Regions from separate parts of the Lysinibacillus sp. 54212 genome, predicted to be linked through region 1. Evidence: riboswitches for the same ligand, from Rfam matches in the RefSeq annotation. Region 1 holds a riboswitch; each other region holds the start of a gene.
The links. Region 1 has a riboswitch for S-adenosylmethionine ahead of V4T18_RS13825 (bifunctional homocysteine S-methyltransferase/methylenetetrahydrofolate reductase). Riboswitches for the same ligand answer to the same signal wherever they lie in the genome.

Region 1 (5,251 bases):
TTCGTATATTGAGTGGTTAGGCATTAAATTGTACTCCTTTATTTTGCGCGTCCAGCTCCTTCACATAATCCATCAGCTGCAACGTCATATCATATCGTAAAAACGGTGTAATTAAATAGATTCCATTAAAGTATTGGCAGGCTGTATCTAGTAATTCCTTCGCGATAGCAACCCCTTCAGCAGTCGCCTTCTCCTTATCATCACCACACGCCTCCATTCGGGCTAATACTTCCTCTGAAAGCTTGATGCCCGGTACCTCATGATGCAAGAATTCCGCGCTTCTAAATGATGTGAGTGGCATAATACCAATATAGATAGGTGCTTCTAAATGCTTTGTCGCCTCATAAATTTCTTCAATTTTTTCTTTTGAATAAACAGGCTGAGAAATAAAATAATCACAGCCATGCTCTAGCTTCTTCTCTAAACGATCAACTGCACGTGACACAACACGGACATTCGGATTAAACGCTCCAGCTACCGAGAAGTTCGCCTTTTTACGAAGCGGCTTCCCTGAGAATGAAATTCCTTCATTTAATCCCTTAATCATCGACATGAGCTCCATCGAGGAAACATCATAAACACTTGTCGCCCCTGGGAAATCCCCTACCTTTGTTGGGTCTCCTGTAATAACTAAAATATCGTGGAGCTCAAGTGCGTTTAATCCCATTAAATGTGATTGTAAACCGATTAAGTTTCGATCACGGCAAGTTAAATGAGGTAAAACACGAACGCCTTCCTGTACAAGTAACGCTGACATCGCAATGTTACTTATACGCGGAGAGGCAAGTGAGTTATCCGCCATCATAATGACGTCCGCACCATTTTCATACAGCTCTTTTGCTCCTGTAATAAATCCGTCAATCTCTAAATGTCTAGGTGTATCCAACTCTACAATAACAGAGCGCTCACGCTTCGCCTTTTCATGTAAGGGCTCGTATTTACGAGGCTCAGGCATACGCACAAATTCTGTTTTACCAGGGCGCGCCTCTTTTTCTGTTATCGGCTTACTATTGGCTAATCGTTTTTTCGTTTCTTCAATATGCTTTGGTGTTGTTCCGCAGCAGCCGCCGATTAAACGAACCCCCTGCTTCACTAATTCCTCTGCTGCTCGCGCAAAATAATCCGCCTCTGATTCATATACCACACGGCCATCCTCTACATCTAACAGAGAAGCATTCGGAGAAGCCGATAAAAACGCTTTACTGGGTAAATTTACTTTTTCAAAAGCTTGAATTGTATGGAATGGTCCGAGACGACAATTACTTCCTACAATATCAGCTCCGAGCGCTTCAAGTTCAGTTAACACGTCACAGAATGAAATACCGCCCTGCAATATACCCGGCTCATGCATAGAAACTTGCGCAATGATTGGTAAATCGGTTAATTGACGCACCGTTGTGACAGCCGCTCGAATCTCTTCTACATCATAAAACGTCTCAAGTAAAATGCCATCCACTTCACCAACAATGAGTACCTCTGCTTGCTCACGAATAGCAGACACAATCTCCTCTAAAGTTGCATCACTTTTACGAATCCCTCGAATACCACCAATTGTGCCTAAGACAAAGACGTCTTTACCTGCCGCTGCACGTTTAGCAATACAAACAGCCGCCTCGTTAAACTCCCTCACACGTCCTTCATAGCCGTAACGAGCTAGTTTAATAGAATTGGCACCGTATGTATTCGTTTGAATAATATCTGCACCAGCTTCGATATATTGCTCATGAATTTTTTGAACAATTTCCGGCTTAGTCACATTCATTTCTTCATGACAATAATCCAAGCCATATGAATAAAGTAGTGTTCCAATCGCACCGTCCGCTGTAAGTACGCGCGTTTGTAAAGCTTCAAGCAATCCCATGAAAGTCCCTCTCTCTCTACCAAATAGGTTATGTATTCTTATGAGCACTTTTCTCAGTACAAGAAAAAGCCTTCTTTTCTACAAGAAGGCTTTATACTACGAGTCCCTTCTCATCTTTACGGCAAATGCCGGCTGGATTTAGCACCTGGCGCAAGCTGCGTTGGTTGCTGAAGCTTCATCGGGCCAGTCCCTCAGCTTCTCTTGATAAGAATTATATGAATTTTGTCAATAATTAAAAGAATCATATCGCTATATGAATAGAACGTCAAGACCATTTACTTAAGTAAAGCGGTTTCATGTAATATTTCTTTAAATAGTCGTTATAATTCTCTCTGCAGTTTGCTTTCCATTTTGAATACATGCGCCAATACCTACACCAAAATAGGAGCATCCAGCTACTAGTACATTAGGGTATCGCTCCTCTAAATCTGCTAGTAAAACGGATAACGCTTCATTATGCGCTAAATCATAACGTGGCATCTGACCAATCCATTTTGTTATATTAACTACGGTTGGCTTTGCATCGATGCCTAGGCTTAGTCGAATATCCTCACAGGCTACCTTCGTTAACTCCTCATCAGACATAGCTGCAAATTCCTCGTAACGAGGATTACTATTTTTATAAAATAGTCGAACTAAAAGATTCCCATCTCCCGACGTATGCTTCCACTTTCTACTTGTCCACGTTGACGCATCGCACGAAAGGTCACTATTGTGAGAAACGATAAAGCCTGTACCGTCTGCTGGCAGGATAGCATCAGGAACAAGAAAGCCAAGGTACATCGTAATTGCGGATGCTGTCGTAAACTTACTTAAACTCGTATCTAACTCTTCATCCACTAGTACCGCCTTCACGGTTTCATTCGGAACCGCCAGAACAACCACATCGGCTAAAATCATTTCATTGTTTACTATAACCTCATACTGATCGCCATTCTGCGTAATCTTTTGTGTATCTGCATTTTTCCAAAATTCAACTTCTGGCAACGTCTCCTCTAATCGATCAATTAATGACGATAAGCCTTTTCGAAAGGAGATAAACTTTTTATTAGCAGCCTTTTCAAATTGAGCACGATTCGCTTCAAACCCTTTAATGATACTGCCATAGTCATTTTTATAATCGACTAAATACGGCAGGGTAGAAGCTAGGGATAGGCTGTAAAGATCACCCGAATAAACACCCGCTAGCACAGGGGCAATTTGCTTACGAACGATTTCCTCACCTAAAAAGTATTCTAAAAACTCACCAATCGAACTTTCCTTTGTGAAATTCGTATTGGGCATTGTTAATTCTTGTAGAGCTCGTGCTTTCCCTTCCTCAGAAATAAGCGTACTAGCATGCAGTGACTCACTACTCATCGGAATACCAAACGTCGAACCAGCAGGTATTGCATGTAGCTCATTATTTGTATGAATATAGGAAATACCCGTTTCGTTATAAACAAGCTCATCTTCAAAGTCTAGCTCACGAACTAGCTCTAGTACTCCAGGATGTCGTGCAACGATTGAATCAGCACCCGTTTCCATAATAAAGCCCTCTACCTGCTCTGAATGGATTTTCCCACCTAGGTATTCATTTCGCTCAATCAAAATTAGTCGTGCATCTTTCCCTTGCTCGCTCATTTGTCGTTTCAAATAGTGCATCGTACATAATCCTGTAATACCTCCACCAACAACAACAACAACTGTTTTCATAACTACAACTCCTATACATACATAATTGTTCTACGAATAGTATAAACTCTTTTCTTTCATAATACGTGTGACTTCTTTTACAAAAAAGAAAAGGATGACCAGAAAGTGAAAACTTTCTGAACATCCCTTTAATGATTTAATTCCTGTGCAACAGTAGCTAGTCGATCCGCTGAACGGGTTACTTCATCGAATGCAACACCTAACTCCTGCACAATAGCATTGATTAGCTCAACTTCTTGTTGGATTAGACTGTTTTGTTGCTTAGAATCACATACTGATTGTAGGATTTCCGAAAATTGCTGAGAGGACTGCTCCATACTATCCTTCCCCACTTGAACAGAGGCTTGAATTGTACCTAACGAACCTTTTAGTTTATTCGTTTGCTCGTTCGTATTATGCAAAAGCTCCTCAACAGTTGATGTCGAGGCGCGTGTTTGCTCAGCTAATTTACGTACCTCCTGCGCCACAACAGCAAATCCTTTTCCGAATTCCCCTGCTCGTGCTGCTTCAATAGCCGCATTTAAAGCAAGCAAATTCGTTTGATCAGCAATGTTCGTCACAATTGCCATAATACCTTCCATTTGCTTTGCATTGTCCGCTAGGCTATGAACATCATCGCCAATTTGATCTACAGACATAATAATCGATTGCATCGTCTCTGACTGTTCATGCATTTGCATCTTCCCGTCATTCGCTTGTTGTTCAGCATTGTCAGAAATTTCATTCGCCCTTGTCGCATAGTTTGCCAATTCAATTGACTGGCTTGTCAGCTGATGAAATGAAGCATTCGTTTCTTCAGATATAGCAGCTAAGCTTTCTGTTGACTCAATGATTGAACTACCTACAAGTCTTTTTTGCTGCTCGACCTTAGACTTCTGTTCCTCGACAGTAGCCTCAAATGCTTCAAGCACTAGTTGCTGCTCTAAATTCAAAATTTTCGAAACCGCCTGCAATACTGCAAAACGATCTTCTCCATGAGCAATATATTGTTGAACTAGCTTCATAAAAGAAAGATTCAACGTTTGAAATGCTGCAATATAACTTCTTGTTGGCAAACCAATCCGCACATGAACACGCGCAATAATCTCTCGCTTTTGAATAAACTCCTCATCAATTAAGCCGCTAAACATTTCATGAATATGCTTTTTCAATGTTATTTTTAATCTCTCGACAGTGCTATGATTATGAATAATAGTCGTTAAACATGGATCCATACCTAATACACTATAAAAATCATCCACTAATTCGTTAAGATGCAAGTCTACATACGGCTGTAAAACTTGTAAATACTTCAAATCCTGCTCATTCAATTGAAGCATATCCAGTTGCAGCTGGATTTTGTTATTATTATTTATGAGAATATTGACTTCGTTTTTATTTATGTCGATGCGCTCTTGATGTAATGTCTTTTTAAAAAACATTTAACTCACGCTACTTTCGATTAAAATTTAACCCTATTAAAGATTACTATGGAATTCTTTATATACAAGAAAAAATTATACATTTTTTAGAAAATAAGAAATTAGTTTCATTACGAACACTACAATTGTTATTTCTCCTTATTTAATTATTAATACTACCTACTAAAGTACCTGTTTTAACACGATGAATACCGAATTTAATCCCTTTACATAAAATCAACTTGAGCGTGTAGTTGTTTTTCTGCAGCTTCCATCCACTTTTTGGCCTCTTCTT
Region 2 (5,251 bases), on a different contig from region 1:
AATTCAGTAGACATGCATCAAATTAGTGACGTAAAAGTAGGATCATTTTTATCAGGTGGTATTGATTCAAGCTATATTACAGCACTTCTTCGCCCAAAAAAATCTTTTTCTGTAGGCTTTAAGGATTATGAAGAAATGTTCAATGAAACAAACCTCGCTATGGACTTATCTGAGCAGCTTGGCGTTCAAAACGAACGAAAATTTATCTGTGCAGAAGAAGTTTTTGAAGCATTACCAAACATTCAATATCATATGGATGAACCTCAATCCAACCCTTCTTCTGTTCCGCTATACTTCCTTAGTAAATTAGCAAGTCGTGACGTTACTGTTGTATTATCTGGAGAAGGAGCAGACGAAATTTTCGGTGGCTATTCTTGGTATCAAAAATCAGACCGTAGACAAAAGTACGAAAAAGTCCCTTTTACACTTCGTAAACTTATTGGCCGTATCGCAAAAGATTTACCAAAAAATACCTGTACAAATTTCCTTATAAAGGGTGGGCAAACTGTGGAAGAGCGTTTTATTGGGCATGCAATCGTATGGGATGAAGAAGATGCCCTACAAGTGCTTAAACCTGCTTACCGTCAAGGTCCATCTGTAAAAAATATCACCAAACACATTTATGATGAAATTCCTGGTGAAGATGATGTAACAAAAATGCAATACTTAGACTTGCATTTATGGATGCCTGGAGACATCTTATTAAAAGCTGACAAAATGAGTATGGCACACTCAATCGAGCTCCGAGTGCCTTTTTTAGATAAAGAAGTGATGGAGGTTGCTAAAAGTATTCCGACTAAATATCGTATAAATGGTACTCAAAAAAGTGACACAAAATATGCCCTACGACAAGCTGCGTTGAATGAACTCCCTGAAGATTGGGCAAAACGAACGAAACTTGGATTTCCGGTCCCTATTCGTCACTGGCTACGTCACGAAAAGTATTACAATTTTGTAAAAGAAACCTTTCAAAAAGAGTATGTTAATGAATTTTTTAATCAAGACGACCTTATATACTACTTAGATCTCCATTATCACAATAAAGCAAATAAGGCGCGTCATATTTGGACAGTTTATATCTTTTGTATTTGGTATGAGCAATTCTTTGCTGAAAATATTAACAAGGAATATAATTAATGGTAAATCACTTCCGTAAAGTGAGGCAAAGAAATGCTATTTTTAAACAGCAAAACCAATTATCCATTTTTTTATTTTCTTTTGGAACAAAACATTGTACTCGTGTATGAATTCAAAACCCAAAATTATATAACACAGCTAGACTTTATCAATTTAATCTCACTATATGAAATACATACTGAAGATGAGTTTGATCAGTTTAATCATGAAAATTATAATCCAATGGCTGGAGGGGTTTATTTAGAGCTAGAGGATACTAATCAAATGGTAGCTGAAATCAACAACAAAATTCAAAAACAACGTGCAAATTTCCAATCCCTTCAACAAGGACCGATTCACCTTGTGATGTCAGAATCAGCAGCAGGATCTTTACGCGTAGGGCTACCTAGACCTAAGACAGTTATTGGTATACCAGATTCCTTTGACAGTGGTCCGTTGTGGCAGCTCGATAAAAAAACAGGTTTAATGTTACGAAATGAATGGCTATATGACCATATCAATGACGAGCAAGAGGACGGAGAATATTTAAATCGTTTCAACAGAGCATTACGTCAAATGGAGGATATTTCAACAAACGTCCCAATCTTTATTTGGTATAGCGATAATGAGGATGAACAGGTAGGTTTTCGCTTTATTCTCTACTTATTAAAGGAAAAGGGAAATGATATTTTTCTAATGAATACTACGGAACTTTATAGGGAAGTAGGGCAGCCTATTTTCCATACAAGTCAAATGGATTCCGACAATCTAAGACTACTTTTTGAAAACAACTCCAGGTGCAAACCATTATCAGAAAAACAATTACTTCGATTTCATGCAGAATGGGAGGAGCTTGCCGAAACAGATGGACTCCTACGTATATGGGATGGCGGTAATATACAGCATGTATCAGAGAATTATTATGACTCATATATCATTGAATCAGTCAAAAAGCTCCATAAGAAACAAGGACAGCTAGATTGGATTAGGACTGCAAAGCTCCTTGAAGAACTGCTGCAAGATATGAAAATATCTAAAAATATTTTCTATTTAGAATACCGAATCAGGCATTTAATCAATAATGGACTTCTAGAGTTAAAAGGAATACCAAAATCAATGAGACACTATAGTATAAAGCTTCGGTGAATTGATTTAGTTATAGATGCCTCTAATACGCTGACTTTGGCGGTAATCCACTCAAATGATGATGTTACTGCGAGAAATATTTGAGTGAATTGTTGAAAAATTCACATTGCTGTGATACAATCTATCTAATTTAATAGTCTTATCAAGAGAAGCTGAGGGACTTGGCCCTTTGACGCTTCAGCAACCTCTAACCGTGTTAGAAAGGTGCTACTTCCAGCAAGGTATTTCCTTGAAAGATAAGAGCGAGTAACGTTAAACCTCTCATTCTTATACTGGAATGAGAGGTTTTTTAATGGTTAGCTTTGTATATTTGATAGACGAGAAATGGGGGATCAGCATTGCCAATCAATATTCCGAAGCAATTACCGGCTGGCGAGCATTTACGACAAGAGAAAATTTTCGTGATGGAGGAGGACCGCGCGAAAACACAGCAAATTCGTCCACTAAATATATTAGTGTGCAACTTAATGCCAGAAAAAGAGAAAACGGAGTTGCAATTATTACGGTTATTAGGAAATACACCACTGCAAGTCAATATTACTTTTTTAAATACAGCTACATATGAATCAAAAAATGTATCTAAATCTCATCTGGAGCTTTTCTATAAAACATTCGATGAAATAAAACATCGTCGCTTCGATGGCATGATTATTACTGGAGCACCCGTAGAGCGGATGGAGTTTGAAGAAGTATTATACTGGCAAGAAATCACAACGATTATGGATTGGGCTAAAGTAAACGTAACGTCTATTATGTATATTTGTTGGGGAGCTCAGGCAGCGTTATACCATCAGTTCAATATTGGTAAATACGAGCTACCGAAAAAATGCTCTGGTGTTTATTCTCACGTTATTACCGATTTAACTGTAGATTTAGTCCGAGGATTTAGTGATGAATACGTAGCTCCGCATTCTCGTCATACATCGGTTTCTATTGATGAGGTTCGTGCGCATCCAGACTTACACTTATTAAGCTATTCTGACGATGCAGGCGTGTTTATTGTTCAGTCGAAGGATAATAAGCATATTATGATTACCGGACATTTAGAATATGATGCTACTACGTTGCGTGATGAGTATGAGCGAGATATTGCAAAGACAGATAATGTGGAAATGCCTGTGAACTATTTCCCAAATAATGACCCAGCACAAGAGCCAAAAAACACATGGCGTGCTCATTCACACTTGCTGTTCTACAACTGGTTAAACTACTATGTATATCAAGAAACACCATATAAATGGGATTTTGTTGAAGAAAATATTGAATTTCATATTTAAGAAATACCGCATGGCAGAAAGATATGTCATGCGGTTTTAATCCTTTTTACAAGCAGTATAACGAAGGTTACTATTAAAATAACAAAGGATGATGTATATGTTTCCAATCTTAGAGACAGAAAGACTTTTGCTGAGAGAAATCACAGAGCACGACACACAAGTAATTTTTAACCTCTTTTCCAATGATGCTATTACACGATTTTATGGCCAGGATAATTTAACACTTATAGAGCAAGCCGAGCAATTTGTTCACTTTTTCGCTAAGAGCTACAAGGAGAAGCGCGGTATGAGATGGGGGATAGAATTAAAGGGACAAAAAGGCATAATCGGTACTATAGGCTATAATCATTATTCCCCGAAGCACAAAAGAGCTGAAATAGGCTATGAATTACATCCAGATTATTGGGGATACGGCTACGCTAAGGAGGCTGTATTAAAGGCTATCTCATATGGATTTAGCGAATTAGGCTTAACAAGAATAGGAGCTATTGTATTTCTTGAAAATGATAGCTCTAACCATTTATTAAAATCCATTGGTTTTCAACAAGAGGGTATATTAAAAGCATATATGTATCAGAACGGCCAAGCTTATGACACTTACATTTATTCATTGTTAAATGAGAATTAACGAAAGGAAAATCCAATGACCACTTCATTTTTAATTATTCTTCCTATTGTTTTTACGATTTTTATCGTTGCTTCCTGTTTTGCATTTTACAAGTTTCGTCATTTTTTCTCACGAGGTCAATAAAACAAGGTAGCACTCACATATTGTGGGGGCTACCTTGTTTTAAACTAATTTAGAGAGTAAATCTTGAGAAGGTGCAGCGTCTAGATCACCATTGTTTGCTGCCTTCCCCAATAATCTTAGGAAGGTCTGTTTCATCTCTGTATTTAACGCCTCTAAATCAAACACATCAAACTTGCATTTTGAGAGAGGTATCGTTTCGGATTCACTAAATCCATCCTTATAAAATAGATTCCAAGTAATGTACTCACCGTCATCATCAATTCCAATCGAGCACGTGAGCAAAAAGTTTTCAGCAGTTGCCTCTGCTACAACTTCCTCATAAAAATCCTCATCTTCTAATAGCGCATGTAAATTGTCAAAAGCTTTGGATGTTACAATCGTTATCATCACGTCAACTCCTCTGTTACCATACTTAATTATAAGCAGAGCTTTCCTTACCCGTCAAAGCAAAGAATAGCTTTTCATTAATTTTCAGCGCCCATTGAACAATCGGTCCGAGTCCAAAAGACATAATAACTGTACCAACCCCAATCGGACCACCTAGTAAGAAACCAATAATTGCTACGAGAACTTCCATTGTCGTTCGTGCCTGACCAACACTCCAGCCAAGCTTATGTGAAAGTAGTAGCATTAAAGCATCACGTGGTCCTACACCGAGGTTTGCCACAATATACATCCCACAGCCAAAACCTAGCAACAATAAGCCAATACAAAATGACAGTAATTGTGGGAGGAATCCCGTAAAAGGGGGTAAGATAGCATTAAAAATATCAATAAAAATGCCCGCTAAAAACATATCAAGAAATGTGCCGATTTTCGGTAATCGTTTCATGAATAAGGAGTCAATAGCTAAAATGATCAGTCCGATAATGATAGACCATGTGCCAATTGTTAAGCCAAACGTATCTGCAAGACCAATATGAAGTACATCCCAAGAGCCTACACCAATTGATTTCGCTTT
Region 3 (5,251 bases), on a different contig from region 1:
CTCAAGTGCGGAGGAAGCAAAAACGCAAGGAAAAGTAGAGCGCGTGTATAAGGAACGAGTGGGTGATTATACTCTTGTATCGTTTTTACTAGAAACAGGCGAGAATTTTATCGTAAGCTCTGAGGTTGTTCCGCTAGCTGTTTATCTAGAACAGGGCGATACAGTGTACGTGACATTTTATGCAACAGGGGAACAATTCCAACCTGTAAAGGAAGTAACGATATCAGGGTTACGAACACACTAAAAAAGGGCTAGATGCTATTATGCATCTAGCTCTTTTCCATGTTGACGAAGACTATGCTGTTCTACAATATACTGTAGCATTTTTTCTTTTCGTGCCACGATTTGCTCGTCCTTATAAGGCTTTAAGCTATCAAATTCCATTTGCTGCTGCTTTAAAATTTCTCGCTCTTTCCCAAACTTGTCGGCAGGCTCTTGTTCAAATATATAAATTAAGTGGAAGATTTGTAATAAGGCTATTTCAGGACTTTCTAAATTATATACAAATTTCATATGCCAAATATCTGTGTAGGATACGAATTGATTCACATAATCCGATGCGTCCTTGTATTTCTCTTTATCGATATAGGGCCCGATACTGTCATGTATTTTTGCAAGAGCTAGGTTAATATCTGCCACAGAAAGGTAGTATTTGCGCACTTTTTTCATTTGTTGCTTTTCGATGGAATTGGCAACATAATTATTTGTAGTAATCTGAAAAACATCCCTTCATAATGAACATGAATACTACTATTTTAACAGATATATAGTATAAATATAACTAAAAAGAAAATAGAGTTATACGGACTTAGGTCATGTATAACTCTATTTTTATTATAGGTATTATGACAACTAGCTTGCATGTGACGTTGCAATGTGATTGTTAATACAGGATATTTATTTCCAATTGAACCCTTTTGACGATAAAAATTCTTTAATAAATGGTCGTTTTTGATCAATTAAAAAATCAGCCATTTGCTTTGTCCACGTTGCCATCTTTTGGTTAGAGGAACGGCTCGCATAATATTGCTCCATCGTTGCATCATAATCATCTAAAAGCGTATTATATTGCTCAACATCGTACGTATTTTCATGTAAAACAGCTTGTACCGGCAAGCGCGGCTTTGTTTCGTTTTTCTTTGTTGGTGTTCCAATTGTCATAGCGAACAGTGGGAAAACGAAATCTGGTAAATTGAATAGCTCGCTAATTTCAGCCGGATTTGTACGAGCGCCGCCAATATAACAAATGCCGTAGCCTGCAGCCTCTGCAGCGATAACAAAGTTTTGTGCAAAGAGCGAAACGTCAGCAACGCCAACGAGCACATTTTCTGCAGAATCCGCAACAATATCAATCCCGTGCTTTTGTCCTGCCACTTGAAGGCGCTTAAAGTCTACGCAAAATAGGAAAGAGGCACCTGCCGTTTTGAACTGGAAATCGTTTTTTGATAGTTCCCCTAATTTTTGTTTTTTCTCTTCATCTGTTACCCAAATAACACTATAGGCTTGTACAAAATGTGAGCTAGCTGCCATCTGTGCTGTTTCAATCAGATCAAGTACTGTTTCGCGTGGTATTTTTTCCCCTGTATATTTACGTACGGATGAGTGACTACGTAAAAGTTCTCTTGTCATCATATACTTCTCTCCCTTAGTGAAAATGGGCTTGAATGAAAGCCCTCTAAGCCCATATTATACTATTTATTATGACAAACCAATCCATTTCCTAGGACCTTGAAAGAGTAGTCCAAAAGTGTTCACTAAGATAATCAGGGGAATCCTTGTAAGGAATACTTTAATAGCGGTGGATTTTTTGAAAAGCTAGTAGGTTAAAAAATAAATATTTCAGAAAATTTTCAATTAATAGTTGACGGATTGATTTTTTGTGTTTTATACTGTGAAGCAACAGATGGAACATGAATTATATACTCTTATCGAGAGCGGCGGAGGGACTAGGCCCTGTGATGCCCGGCAACCAGTAATTCTTTTACTAAGGTGCTAATTCCTACAGATTCGAATCGGGATCTGAAAGATAAGGGGAGGAAAACTTGCTCATTCGCAGCCCTCTTCTTAATTTGAGAAGGGGGCTTTTTTATTCGCTCATTTGCCAAGCAAGTAAGCCCTTGACTCATACGAAGAGAGGTTTAGTTTTCTAAATCCTCCTCAAACCGATTAGTCCATCGAAATTTATTAGGAGGAAGATACATGTCAAATTTAAAACCGGAAACATTATTACTTCACGGAGGTCAAAAGCCTGATCCTGTGACAGGTGCAATCGCGGTACCGATCTATCGCTCAACAGCTTATGCATTTAACGATACAGCTCATGCTCAACGACTTTTTGCACTTGAAGAACCAGGGAATATTTATTCACGTATTATGAACCCGACAGTAGGTGTGTTTGAGGAGCGAGTTGCCTTACTTGAAAAAGGAACTGCCGCTGTAGCCCTGTCCTCTGGGATGGCAGCTATTAGCTTTGCGATTTTAAATATTGCAGGGACTGGTGATAACATCGTTTCAGCAGGTTCACTGTATGGCGGTACGTATAATTTATTTGCTACAACTCTTCCACGCTATGGTATTACAACTACATTTGTTGACGAGCGTGATCCAGAAAACTTCCGTAAAGCCATTAATGAAAATACTAAGGCAATCTATGCGGAAACAGTCGGCAATCCGTCATTAAATATTTTAGATATTGAGGCAGTAGCAGGCATTGCACATGAACATGGCTTACCATTAATTATTGATAATACATTCCCATCTCCATATGGTTCCAATCCAATTGATTTCGGAGCAGATGTAGTTATTCATTCAGCTACAAAATGGATTGGTGGGCACGGGACTACAATTGGCGGAATCGTTGTAGATGCTGGTAAATTCGATTGGACACAGGGTCGCTTCCCAGGATTTACAGAGCCTGACGCAAGCTATCATGGTATTCGCTATGGTATTGATACAGCAACTGCCGCATTTGCAACGAAGCTACGTGTGCAACTGCTTCGTGATTTTGGTCCAACACTTTCACCTGATGCCGCATTTAACTTTATTCAGGGCTTAGAAACGCTTCATCTGCGTGTAACGAAGCATAATGAAAATACAAAAAATGTCGGCGAATATTTACAAAAACACCCATTCGTGGAGTATGTAAATTATCCAGGCTTTGAGGATTTTGCATCACATAATTTAGCGGAGAAATATTTGAAAAATGGCTTCGGCTCTATTCTCACATTTGAGATTAAAGGCGGTCGTGATGCAGGAAGAAATGTCATCGATAATGTGGAGCTATTCTCTCATGTTGCGAATGTAGGAGATGCACGCTCGTTAATTATTCACCCTGCATCTACAACACATCAGCAATTATCCGCTGAAGAGCTAAAGGTAGCTGGTGTATCAGAAGGGCTCATTCGTCTTTCAATCGGCTTAGAAAATGTTGAAGATATTATTGCAGACTTAGACCAAGCATTATCAAAAGTTGCAGCCTCATTTGGCGCAGGAGCAAAAGCTTAAGTATATAACAAAGTTGTAGCGGTTTGACTCGTATCATTTCACGAGTAAATCGCTACATTTTCAATTAACTAAAATAGTGATAATTTTAATTCCTAGTATTTTTATAAGTATTATTGACAATGTGTAGTACATAGGGTAATATTTACATAATGTAAAGGGAAATCCCCATCCATTGTTCCAAAACAGAATGAGACAGCTTACAAAATGATAAAAGGAGTGTTGACTATGGGAAATGTCTACAGTGCACAAAATATTACTGCTTATTTCGTATATGAATTAAACGAAGTTGAAACATTTATTAATCAGAAGGTTATCCAAAATTTATTGGCGGCTGTTGATACTATGTGGAAGAAAACTTTTGGGCATAGTGCATTTTCAGAGGAAACACACGACCTTGCATCAACAGGCTATGTTGTAAATGAAGTGTACGAGGCATATAGGGAGCACGGGGGAGATCACATCGTTATGCCAGCAAAGGAATGGTACTTAGCCTATGGTCAATTCCAGCTCGTACATCGTACATATGGTATACCAGCATTTACAAAAAAAGAAGAAATTATCGTGAGAAAGATTATGGATCGTTATCGTGCAATATCCTCTAAAAAAATCTTGATCGCAGTATAAAATAAATCTGTGTAAAAAAGATGTCTAGTGTCCAAAGACATCTTTTTATTATTATCAATAGTAGAAACTCTAAATGTGTCGAAATGATGAAAGCTTTTTGAGGATGTAACCGCTTAATGTACATTTTACATAAACATTTGTTCATCTAGGGGAGATTTTTCTTGTTTTCCTGTATAATATAAGATAGAATTTTTTTATGTAAAATTATTAGAATAATTTGTTTATATAGATTTATCGATGATTTTGGGGGAGACAATATGGCAACAATAAAGGCAGCCATCTTAGGATTTGGCACAGTAGGTCAAGGGATATACCATATTTTAAATGAAAAGCGTGAAGAGCTTCGTGAAAAGCTTGGTGTCGAGTTAGAGGTAGCGAAAATACTAGTAACAGACGCAAGTCGTGAGCGTGTACCGGGTACGAAGCATTTAATGACAGAAAATATTGACGAGGTTCTCGCAGAAAAGGGCCTGCAAGTTGTTTTTGAGGCAATCGTTAATGAGGAGCCGGCGTATACCTATTTAAAACGTGCGGTGGAGCATAAATGTCATGTTATTACGGCGAATAAAGTGATGTTTGCAAAGCGTGGAACGGAGCTTCAGGACCTAGCGAAAAAGAACGGTGTTTTTGTAGGCTATGAAGCGACAGTCGCAGGTGGCGTACCAGTCATTAAAACAATGAAAAATATTTTACTTGTAAACGACGTAAGCCGTATTCAAGGGATTTTAAACGGAACAACAAACTATATCCTCACAAAAATGCGTGGAGAAGGCTGGAGCTTTGATAAGGCACTTTCAGAGGCGCAACGTTTAGGCTATGCAGAGGCCGATCCATATAACGATGTTTCAGGTCAGGATGCATTTAAAAAATTAATGGTATTATCTTCTTTAGCGTTTGGAGAGCAACCAGATTGGTCAGAGGTTGAAGTGATCGGGATCGATACGATTTCGACAGAAGCCGTTAAAGAAGCAACAGCAAAAGGTCTCCGCTATCGACATGTAGCGCAGGTAGATAAATTATCCGACGGTCGTATTGTAGGGAAGGTGGAGCCTATTTTAGTAGATAGTGAACACCCACTATACCCGATAGATGATGTATTTAACGCTGTTACAATGGAAACAAA
Region 4 (5,251 bases), on a different contig from region 1:
GGAGACTCAGAGCCTTCGATTGCAATTGAATCTTCAATTGGGCTAATGCCTGCATCAATCGCGAAGTTTGAGTTAATAACAACTGCGTCCCCTTCACCATTTAAGTAGTATTGAGTTAACATTTCTGGTACAGAGTTCGCATCAATTTTTAATTTTTTCGGATTTTCTACAATATCATCCACAGTTGCTTCAATTTTATTAATGCCATCTTTTAATTTAATTAATCCTTCTACTTCAAGCATTGATAAAATACGACCTTGATCTGTTACCGAGTTTGAAATAATGATTGTAGCTCCTTTTGGAAGCTCATCTAATGATTTATATTTTTGAGAATACACTGCGATTGGCTCAATATGAATACCACCCGCATTTACAAAATCGTAGCCCTTTTTAGCAATTTCATCTTCTAAATAAGGAATGTGTTGGAAATAGTTTGCATCTAAGTCGCCAGAATCTAAATCTTGGTTCGGCATAATATAGTCTTGGTACGGTTTAATTTCTAGCTCTACGCCTTGCTCCGCTAGGATTGGCTTCGCTTCTTTTAGAATAATTTCATGCAAACCATTTGAAGCTCCAACTACTAATTTTGTCGGTTCTGTTGCATCTTCTTTGTCGCCTGTTTCTCCACCACTTGATGTTTTCCCATCATCAGCAGTACCACAAGCTCCTAAAGCTAGTACGAATACTGATAAAAATAAAAATGATAAAAGCTTTTTCACGTTGTTCTCTCCCTTTCCTTTACACTTCTTTTTTATGCAAACGGCTCATTGCCAGATACATCTAACGTTTGTCTACTTTTGTAGCGATTGTATCCCCTATCCACTGAATAATGAATACAATAATTAAAATGATAATTGTCGCCATTAACGTTACATCAGTGCGAGTACGCATAAACCCTTCTATATATGCTAGGTTCCCTAAGCCACCAGCACCGATTACACCAGCCATTGCCGTATAACCAACAAGTGCAACGGCTGTTACTGTAATACCTGAAATTAGAGCTGGTAAACTTTCAGGAAGTAAAACTTTAAAAATAATTGTCGATGTTTTAGCGCCCATTGAACGCGCTGCCTCAATGACACCTTTATCAATTTCACGAAGCGCAATCAATACCATTCGTGCATAGAAGGGTGCAGCACCAATAATTAAGGCTGGTAGGGCTGCGTTTGTTCCACGAATCGTCCCGATTAAAAGCTTCGTAAATGGAATCAGTAAAATAATCAATACGATAAATGGAATTGATCTGAAAATATTTACGATTGAGCCCGTTAAAAAGTTAACAAGCTTATTTGCCCATATTTGATTTGGACTCGTTAAAAATAAGATAACCCCAATTGCCAATCCTAAAATAAATGTCGCTACTGTTGAAATGGCTGTCATATAAATTGTTTGATACGTAGCCTCAGCCATCGTATCCCAGTTCACATTCGGAAATAATTGATTAAGCATGCTCAATCACCTCCGTTTGAATTTCATGCCTCTTAAGAATCTGTAAAGCTATATCAACTTTGCTTTCATCACCATCTATATGAACAATTAATGTCCCGTAAGGTCCGCTCGTTGTATGTGAAATCGTTCCGTGTACGATATTAACATCCACACCATACTGCTGAATGATTTGCGAAATAATTGGCTGCTCTGTTTGTTGACCAATAAATGTTACTTTTACAAGCTTACCTGAAGGGTAATTGGCTAAGATTTGCTCGATAGACTCCTTCGTATCGCTTGTACCAGAAACCTGTGAAACAAATTTTTTCGTTATCTGTGCCTGTGGATTTTGGAATACGTGTAGAACATCTCCAGACTCTACTACCTTTCCAGCCTCCATAACAGCTACACGATGACATACTTTGCGAATCACGTGCATTTCGTGTGTAATAAGCACAATCGTTAATCCTAGACGTTTATTAATATCTAGCAGCAGCTCTAAAATTGAATCAGTTGTCTCAGGATCAAGTGCTGATGTTGCTTCGTCACAGAGTAGTACCTCTGGATTATTAGCAAGCGCTCGAGCAATACCGACACGCTGCTTTTGACCACCAGATAGCTGAGATGGATAAGCCTTACCACGACCAGCCAATCCGACTAATTCGATTAATTCCCCTACACGCTTTGATCGCTCCGCTTTTGGAACACCCGCAATTTCTAATGGGAACTCGATATTTTCCTCTACCGTACGTGACCACAATAAATTAAAGTGTTGGAAAATCATGCTTATTTTTTGCCGTGCTGCCCGAAGCTTACTGCCTGAAATTGCAGAAATATTTTGACCATTTACTACAACAGTCCCACTTGTCGGCTTCTCTAAACCATTTAACAGGCGAATCATTGTACTTTTTCCGGCACCACTGTAGCCGATAATGCCATAGATTTCTCCCTTTTGAATCTCTAAGCTTACCCCATCAACAGCCTTTAGCTCGCCGTTTTTCGTGCTGTAAACTTTCGTTATATTACTTAACTCAATCATAATTGACTCCTTTATAGTTTTAGACTTACTAAAAAAACCTTTCTACATAAGATAAGTAGAAAGGCTTTCGCACGAAAATATACGTTACCGTTCTCTCATCTTCCAAAGAATAACTTTGAGTGACTTGGCACCTTTTCACAATTGTGATGGTTGCCGGGCTTCGTAGGGCACTTCCCTCCACCGCTCTTAATAAGAGTAACAATATTAAATTTAGATTATTATGAATGTAAATGTACCATGCTTGCAATTGTCCGTCAATTACTTTTTCAATATTTCATACAAATTTAGTACGGATTGAAATGCATATACTTTTTGAGCTATTTCCCCATCCCGTGCAACAAGTAAACATGGGACACTTTCAATCTCGTTTTCATATGCTAAATCTTCCATAAAATTTAAATTCGCTTTCCCAACTGGGAGTAGTGGAAGAAGTTGCTCGACTACATCCATCATTTTAGAAGCCACCGCGCACGTGCCACACATTGGTGTGTATAAATAAAGTGCAGCTAACTCCTCATCCTCTACGACTCTCTCCCATTGTTGCTTTGTCCATTCTTTCAATTTTACTCATCCTATTTCATCATAAATTTTGCTTTACGGAGTATTTCTGTCAGTATGTCTGCTGGTGTTTTGGCAACCTCTAAATATTGCTTTGGTATCGTAAGTTGAGTTGCCTCACTGTAGCAGCGTTTCATCGTTTTGCGTAGCCGGTCACCAGATTTATCAGCATCAAATAATGTAAAAAGATCGCACTGCTCAAAGGGTTCAATAATATCAATTAATACTTCTTCATCTACTGTGCCATTCGTACAGACGATAGCCACATCCTCAGCAAATAGTGGGGCTATTTTTAATTTATCAGAGCGACCTTCAACAATTATACACTTTTCTGTATCCATGTGCTCCCCTCCTACTTTACGTTGCTTTCTAATTAAAAACGCCAAAACCCACTAACGGATTTTGACGTCTAAAGATTATTCTTGAATTAATTCTTCGTATGCTTCTGCAGATAGAAGTTCTTCAACTTCTGCTGGGTTCGAAAGCTCAACAACAATCATCCAAGCTTTTTCATATGGAGATTCGTTTACGAATTCTGGGTTATCAGAAAGCTCTTCATTTACTTCAACTACTTTACCTGAAACAGGTGCATATAATTCAGAGACAGTTTTAACAGATTCTACACTACCAAACGGCTCATTAATAGTTACTTCATCGCCTACTTCTGGAAGCTCTACGAACACGATATCGCCTAGTTCACTTTGAGCGAAATCTGTAATACCAATACGTACTTTTCCATCTTCATTTTTTACCCACTCATGTTCTTCTGAGTAGCGTAAATCTTTAGGAATACTCATCCAAAATCCCTCCAACTATATATATTACATTCACTTTTAGTTTGACATATTTCGTAGTTAAAAACAAGTTTCGATTACCTTTATTTCCACGATTCTAAGAAGTCAGACTCCTTAAAGCCAAGTGTAATTTTTTTACCGTCAGAAACTATTGGACGCTTAATTAACATACCATCCGAAGCTAGTAAATCTAGTTGCTCCTCCTCCGTCATATTGTCTAGCTTGTCCTTTAAGCCAAGCTCTCGATACTTTATTCCTGACGTATTAAAAAATTTCTTTAATGGTAAGCCACTTAGTTCATAGTATTCCTTTAGCTGCGCCTTTGTTGGCGTCTCATCTACAATATGAATTGCCTCGTAGGAAATATTATGTTGGTCTAACCATTTTTGAGCTTTTTTACATGTAGTGCATTTAGGATATTGAATTAATTTAAGTGACATGTCCGCTGCTCCTTTAATAATTATTTTCCCCTCTATTGTAGCGGATTTTGTCTAATATTGTTATTAAAAACAACATGCTTACTCAATTAATTAGATAGAATGGTGTACATTACTAATCACATTTTCACAAATTATACATTATTAAGATTCAGCACCATAAGTCGGGGTTGCTATATGCACCGCACACTGCACTCCGAGCGGACGCTTTCCGCAGGCTTGGCTTCAATCTCCTCGTTGCTCCTGACGCTACCGCTTTCGTCGCAAAATAAAATTTCACTACGTTACGTGTGCTAAAAATTGCAAAAAATAATTCCACCCCCATGAAAGCACGCTGCGTAACAGAAATCAACCCCAGTTTATGGTGAAGAGGCATTTTTATTCGATTAAAAAATCCAGGTGCAATGGGCACCTGGATTCTACATGTTACACTGTATATTTTTCAGCTTCGATTAATTTCGCTGAGGCTTCACGTTTTTTCGGGATTAGGTTATATGGGTTGTTACGCGTTAATTTACGTAGAGCTGATAACGTCATACGACCCGCGTCCCCTTCAACTGCCGCTAGGATTGTATCCTTTGCTTCCTTCTCGATTTCAGCAAAAGCTTCCTGACAGAAAATTTGTGTGTAAAGAATTTTTTGACCTGCTTTTTCTACTCCGTCACGCTCGATAGCTTTTTGAGTACGAAGCACTGCAGATTCCATAGCGTATAATTGGTTTGCAATGTTTGCAATGTTCACTAGCACCTCTTGTTCCACATCGAGCTTAGCACCAAATTTTTGTGCTGCTGTACCCGCTGCAAGAACACCAATTTTCTTTGCGTTCTTCACAAGATATTGTTCTTGTGCTAATGGCTCATCGCCAATTTCTTCAGGCATTAGCATTAATAACTCCTGCTGTAAGTCTTGTGCTACTTGTAGTAATGGTAACTCGCCTTTTAATGCCTTTTTCATAAATGTACCTGGAACGATCATACGGTTAATTTCGTTCGTCC

Region 2: another riboswitch for S-adenosylmethionine. It lies ahead of metA (homoserine O-acetyltransferase MetA); the one in region 1 lies ahead of V4T18_RS13825 (bifunctional homocysteine S-methyltransferase/methylenetetrahydrofolate reductase).
Region 3: another riboswitch for S-adenosylmethionine. It lies ahead of V4T18_RS06340 (O-acetylhomoserine aminocarboxypropyltransferase/cysteine synthase family protein); the one in region 1 lies ahead of V4T18_RS13825 (bifunctional homocysteine S-methyltransferase/methylenetetrahydrofolate reductase).
Region 4: another riboswitch for S-adenosylmethionine. It lies ahead of V4T18_RS09865 (methionine ABC transporter ATP-binding protein); the one in region 1 lies ahead of V4T18_RS13825 (bifunctional homocysteine S-methyltransferase/methylenetetrahydrofolate reductase).

The regions. Positions count from the first base shown of each region.
Region 1 covers NZ_JBAFWZ010000021.1:38,421-43,671, forward strand. Annotated here, with positions in the region: gene metH (methionine synthase) at 1-24, opposite strand, end outside; gene V4T18_RS13825 (bifunctional homocysteine S-methyltransferase/methylenetetrahydrofolate reductase) at 17-1,861, opposite strand; SAM riboswitch class I at 1,969-2,072, opposite strand; gene hemG (protoporphyrinogen oxidase) at 2,171-3,556, opposite strand; gene V4T18_RS13835 (globin-coupled sensor protein) at 3,685-4,977, opposite strand; gene V4T18_RS13840 (tetratricopeptide repeat protein) at 5,184-5,251, opposite strand, start outside.
Region 2 covers NZ_JBAFWZ010000001.1:253,809-259,059, forward strand. Annotated here, with positions in the region: gene asnB (asparagine synthase (glutamine-hydrolyzing)) at 1-1,137, shown strand, start outside; gene V4T18_RS01205 (DUF1835 domain-containing protein) at 1,219-2,262, shown strand; SAM riboswitch class I at 2,399-2,505, shown strand; gene metA (homoserine O-acetyltransferase MetA) at 2,601-3,539, shown strand; gene V4T18_RS01215 (GNAT family N-acetyltransferase) at 3,637-4,167, shown strand; gene V4T18_RS01220 (hypothetical protein) at 4,330-4,677, opposite strand; gene V4T18_RS01225 (YczE/YyaS/YitT family protein) at 4,703-5,251, opposite strand, start outside.
Region 3 covers NZ_JBAFWZ010000006.1:158,063-163,313, forward strand. Annotated here, with positions in the region: gene V4T18_RS06325 (hypothetical protein) at 1-244, shown strand, start outside; gene V4T18_RS06330 (hypothetical protein) at 262-639, opposite strand; gene nfsA (oxygen-insensitive NADPH nitroreductase) at 898-1,629, opposite strand; SAM riboswitch class I at 1,923-2,033, shown strand; gene V4T18_RS06340 (O-acetylhomoserine aminocarboxypropyltransferase/cysteine synthase family protein) at 2,200-3,504, shown strand; gene V4T18_RS06345 (hypothetical protein) at 3,730-4,128, shown strand; gene V4T18_RS06350 (homoserine dehydrogenase) at 4,386-5,251, shown strand, end outside.
Region 4 covers NZ_JBAFWZ010000011.1:77,335-82,585, forward strand. Annotated here, with positions in the region: gene V4T18_RS09855 (MetQ/NlpA family ABC transporter substrate-binding protein) at 1-719, opposite strand, end outside; gene V4T18_RS09860 (methionine ABC transporter permease) at 781-1,449, opposite strand; gene V4T18_RS09865 (methionine ABC transporter ATP-binding protein) at 1,442-2,467, opposite strand; SAM riboswitch class I at 2,560-2,663, opposite strand; gene V4T18_RS09870 (thioredoxin family protein) at 2,726-3,028, opposite strand; gene V4T18_RS09875 (toprim domain-containing protein) at 3,040-3,366, opposite strand; gene gcvH (glycine cleavage system protein GcvH) at 3,442-3,822, opposite strand; gene V4T18_RS09885 (arsenate reductase family protein) at 3,903-4,259, opposite strand; gene V4T18_RS09890 (acyl-CoA dehydrogenase family protein) at 4,683-5,251, opposite strand, start outside.